Regions from separate parts of the Undibacterium sp. SXout20W genome, predicted to be linked through region 2. Evidence: predicted binding sites of a transcription regulator. Region 2 holds the regulator's gene; the other holds the start of a gene.

Region 1 (2,485 bases), on a different contig from region 2:
TATTGTGAATCAAACCGTGCCCTGCACCATATTTCAATGCCCTCAAAAAGCAATTGATCGCATCTTGTGTACGCCCAAGAGCACTATAGGCATTACCAAGATTATTGTTCCCCATGATTGAAAACGGTTCTAGCTCAATGACTTGTTCAAGATAATTCAAAGCCTCTGCGAATTTTTCTTGGCTATTTAAAATACCGCCAAGACTAAGTAGAAATCCTGGATTACTCGGTTGAAGTGAAACCGCTTTTTTACCAGCAGCTTCTGCATCATCAAACTGCTTTGATTCAAAAAATGCAATCGCTAAATAATTCCAAAATACCCCATTACTGGGAAACGTTTGGGTGAGCACATGGCTAATTCTTTTCATTATTTCAAACTGTCGGGCCAATAAACAGCCATCAAGCAGCTCATAACAAAAATCAAAATCATGGCGACTTGCTTTAACAACAGAAAGGTACCGCTGTAGACTATTCCATGCGTTTTCAAGCTGCATTGACCCTAGTTGGATCTTCGATAAAAGGCGATTTGCATCCGGATTAAGCGGGAAATCTAAAATAATCTGCTGACATAGCAGTTCAGCTCCGAGCAAATCATTTGCGCTCAAGAGTCGCTTTGCTTCCCCAATCGGCAATTTTGTTGATTTAAATTTCGCCATCAATGCTTCCTCGATCAAAAAGACTAACTAAACACTCGTCAACTTCAGAATAAACGAGGAAAAGTAACACTTAAACAACATTTTTATGCTTGTACACCAACAATAACAGCATTCTATCGAGAAAAAATCTTATTGAAACGTCAAACAAGCACAATAAAACAATCCAATTTTGACCCTAAAGTATTTAAAAATCATGCCGACAAGCGGGGGAAATTAAAAAACTTAAGCAAAAAAAATAATATTTATTTACAGAAATATCCTAAAACTTTTCCAGACTTGACCGTAACCCTAAACAACGGCGGTGCAACAGTCATCAGGACAGACCAAAGTTTGAGGCTAAACCCCGATTTAAATAACTTAGGCAAGGAGAATCAAAATGTCTTCATTCATCAATACCAATATCGCGTCGATGATTGCGCAAAACAACCTGACAACGTCTCAATCGTCGTTACAAACTTCGATGCAACGTCTGTCTTCTGGTTTGCGCATTAACTCCGCAAAAGACGACGCTGCTGGCTTGGCGATTTCCCAACGTATGACTGCACAGCTCGACGGTCAAAATCAAGCTGCACGTAATGCTAACGACGGTATCTCTTTAGCGCAAACCGCTGAGGGCGATTTATCTCAAATCGGCTCCAACTTGCAACGTATCCGTGACTTGGCTGTGCAAGCTGCCAACGGCACAAACAGCGCATCAGACCGCGCCGCTCTGAACAACGAAGCAAGCCAACTGATCTCTGAGATCAACCGTGTTGCAAGCACATCTAACTTTAACGGTGTGAATCTGCTCGACGGTACGTTCTCCAACCAAACATTCCAAGTTGGTGCTAACGGCACATCAAACGATCAAATTACAGTGAGCGCAATTACAAGCGCTAAGGCAAGTGCACTCGGTGTTGGCTCAGGTTCCAGCTACGCCGCAACCCTGGCTGGCGCTTCCAATACAAACGTTGGTTTGGGTGCAGGTGCTATTTCTATTAATGGTGTAAGTATCGGCGCAAGCACAAGTGACGGCGTTTCATACAAAAACAGCGCAGGTAGTGCAATTGCCAAAGCCGCTGCAATTAACCAATCGACAGGCAGCACCGGTGTAACAGCAACAGCACAAGCAACAGCAATTGCCGGTACAACTATTACTGCAAAAGTTGCGATTGCCGCTGGCGATATTAAGATTAACGGTGTTGATATCGGTGCAGTGGCATCCGCGACCACAATCACTGAACACGGCGCTCAAGTTTCAGCAGCAATTAATGCAAAAAGCTCACAGACTGGTGTAACAGCAACATACGACACGACAACTGGTGCCGTTTCTGTGAACGCCGCTGATGGCCGCAACATCACGATCGAAAGATCGGCAAATGCAGCCGCCAACGATACTAATACCGGTCTCACAACAAATGGTGTCGCTGCAACTGCCTACACAACAACTGTTGCAGGTCAAGTTACACTGAGCTCAACCAGTTCGAACGGCATTCAAGTTGCCAATGGCGCAGAAGCAAAATTAACTGGTGCAGCAGCAACATCTGCAACATCAGGTGCAAGTGGCGATATTACGATTAATGGCTATGCAGTTGGTGCATTCCAATCTGGAGCGACCGTTGACATTCAAGGTCAAAACGCGGCAGATGCAATTAATGCAATTACCTCTAAAACTGGCGTGACAGCATCTGCAGACTCAAACGGTAAAGTTACTTTGATTTCTGTAAGCGGCGGCACGATCAATACAGTCGTTAATGCAAATGGTGTTGCTAGCTCTGGCTTGACCACAGGTACAGTTGCAACTAAATCAGCTGCAAGTTCGGCTGCGACGGATATCGGCTTTAGTACAAC
Region 2 (2,485 bases):
GAAGCGGCGACGATTGGTGGGGCGCTAGATATAGCGATACGCCAAAAGCTCACTCTATATTACATTGCTAGTGGTCAGCGTGTTCCGGAGGATTTGCATGTCGCTAATAAAGAATACTTGATTGATCGCGCTTTCAAACTCAAACGAGAAACCGCAGCATTTAAATACCTTGATGAAGAGTTGCCTTTGTTGATGTCAGCCGCGGTGGCTTCTGGTAGTGGTAATTCATCTACTTCCAGAGAGGTGTCCTTTGGCTAATATCGACCAGGCAGAGGGCTTGCGGCGGATGTTGGCGACTCCTAAGCCACGAGTATTTACATTTTTGTCTGCACTTAAAGATGAGGAAAAAAGTGCGATGCTCGTTAACTTGGGAGTTTCTTTGGCGCGCCAGGGGCAACAAATTACGATATTGGATGCCCGATCTAGGCTCAATAGCGTTGGAGCATGGTTAAATGCGCAAAATGATATGAGCTTATTGGATGTCGCAAGACAACAGCGTACAATGCAGGAGGCCATTAAAATAGTGGCTGCTGGCTTGTCTGTGGCTGTATTGTCGCGCGAGTCAAGCATGTTGTCCGGACTGTCGGCCGAAACCTCGCGGCAACTCGCAAAGGTTTTTGATGTGGTTGCTCAGCGCGCCGATCTAGTGGTCGTTGATGTCAATGTCGACGAATACGACGCTTTTCCACTTGCGGCGCTAGATCATAGCGAGCTTGTGATTCAGGTGTCTTCAGACCCGGCAGCAATAAAAAATGCTTACGGCTTGATTAAGCGCCTGAGTAGCAGATTAGGTCGACGTTCATTTAGTATTTTGGTTTCTGGGGTATCCGAGAGGGAGGCAACTTTGATCTATACGAACATGGCGCAAGCTGCCAGTCGCTATCTTGCCGTACCTTTGAACTATATTGGATATGTACCGGAAGATGATCATGTCAGAAAGGCCGCTTGTTTGGGGCAATCGGTGATTGATGCTTTTCCAAAAGCACGTGCTTCAGTAGCTTTTTCTCGTTTGGCGACGCAACTCGTTCATTCTGCGCGTTCTGTTATGTCTTTTGAGGGTGTGCCTGAGCTTGGTGTCGGTCTCGGAATTTAATTTACTATGTACACCGCGAGCGGAAAATCAGATAAAAATTTTCTCCTGAGGGAGCACGCACCGCTGGTTAAGCGCTTGGCTTATCAGTTGAAGGCGCGCTTGCCTCCAAGTGTTGAGGTGGATGACCTTGTGCAGGCTGGCATGATTGGTCTGCTTGATGCCGTCAATCGCTATGAAGACACCCACGGTGCGCAGTTTGAAACCTATGCTGTACAGCGTATTCGCGGTGCTATGCTGGACGAATTACGTAATACTGACTGGTTGCCACGAGGTGTGCGCCAAAATATGCGCAAAATTGAGGCTGCGATGAACATATTGCAGCAAAAACTCGGACGACCGCCAACTGAAACAGAGGTGGCGAAATCACTCAAGTTAAGCCTTGGTGAATACCAAGATATGCTTGGTGATAATGGCGGCCATCAACTGGTGTACTACGAAGACTTTCATGACTCCGAGACCAAAGAGCACTTTTTGGATCACTATTGCTCTGACAGTTCAGGTGACCCTTTACAAGATTTGCTCAATGAAGATTTTCGGGATGCTGTGATCGGTGCCATCGATAATTTGCCCGAACGCGAAAAGCTGCTGATGGGTCTGTATTATGAGCAGGAGTTGAATCTGAAAGAAATCGGCGCCGTCATGGGCGTGTCTGAATCCAGGGTGTCTCAACTTCATAGCCAGGCAGTCGCCAGGCTCAGGGTTTATCTAAGGGAGAAAGCGTGGACTGGGCTAGCGTAATTGGGTTTCTACTCGTTGTTGTTGGAATCGGCGCTGGCCAACTGATGGAAGGCGGAAGCCTCGGATCATTACTGCAGCCAGCTGCCTTTGTCATTGTTGTAGTCGGTACGATTGGTGCTGTTTTGTTACAAAGTCGCATGAGTACCTTCAGGCGCGGATTAAACATGTTGCGCTGGATTATTTCTGAGCCGCCCGACAACAGCAGAAAAAATGTACAAGATGCCCTGGTGTGGAGTGTTGTTGCGCGGCGCGAAGGCTTTTTAAGTCTTGAACGATACATGAATGCCGCGAGTGACCCATTTATTAGCAAGGGTCTGCGACTGGTGATTGACGGCGTTGATCCCGTCAGACTCAAAGACATCCTTGATGTGGATATTTCATTGTTCGAAATTGAACAGCGCCAGGCAGCAAAGATTTGGGAATCGGCTGGCGGCTATTCTCCGACGATCGGTATTCTAGGCGCGGTTTTAGGATTAATTCATGTCATGGAGAACCTTTCAGATCCCGCAAAGTTGGGAGGGGGAATTGCTGTGGCCTTTGTGGCAACCATCTACGGTGTCGGTTTGGCTAACCTCCTGTTTTTGCCTGTCAGCCATAAATTAAAAGAAATCATTGGTAAAGAAGTCGTTCGTCGGGAAATGCTTTCAGATATTT

What was found. Region 2 encodes FliA, which starts transcription of late flagellar genes. Its sites were predicted from a motif close to CTAAAGTTTNNNNNNNNNNNGCCGNTA; they were not measured.
Region 1: ACO0K1_RS11785 (flagellin) is a predicted target of FliA. The motif match lies at 831-857, and genes of this name have one in related genera.

The regions. Positions count from the first base shown of each region.
Region 1 covers NZ_JBMPPH010000020.1:24,294-26,778, reverse strand. Annotated here, with positions in the region: gene ACO0K1_RS11790 (tetratricopeptide repeat protein) at 1-655, opposite strand, end outside; gene ACO0K1_RS11785 (flagellin) at 1,032-2,485, shown strand, end outside.
Region 2 covers NZ_JBMPPH010000046.1:20,954-23,438, reverse strand. Annotated here, with positions in the region: gene flhF (flagellar biosynthesis protein FlhF) at 1-258, shown strand, start outside; gene ACO0K1_RS17235 (MinD/ParA family ATP-binding protein) at 251-1,093, shown strand; gene ACO0K1_RS17230 (RNA polymerase sigma factor FliA) at 1,100-1,831, shown strand; gene ACO0K1_RS17225 (flagellar motor protein) at 1,813-2,485, shown strand, end outside.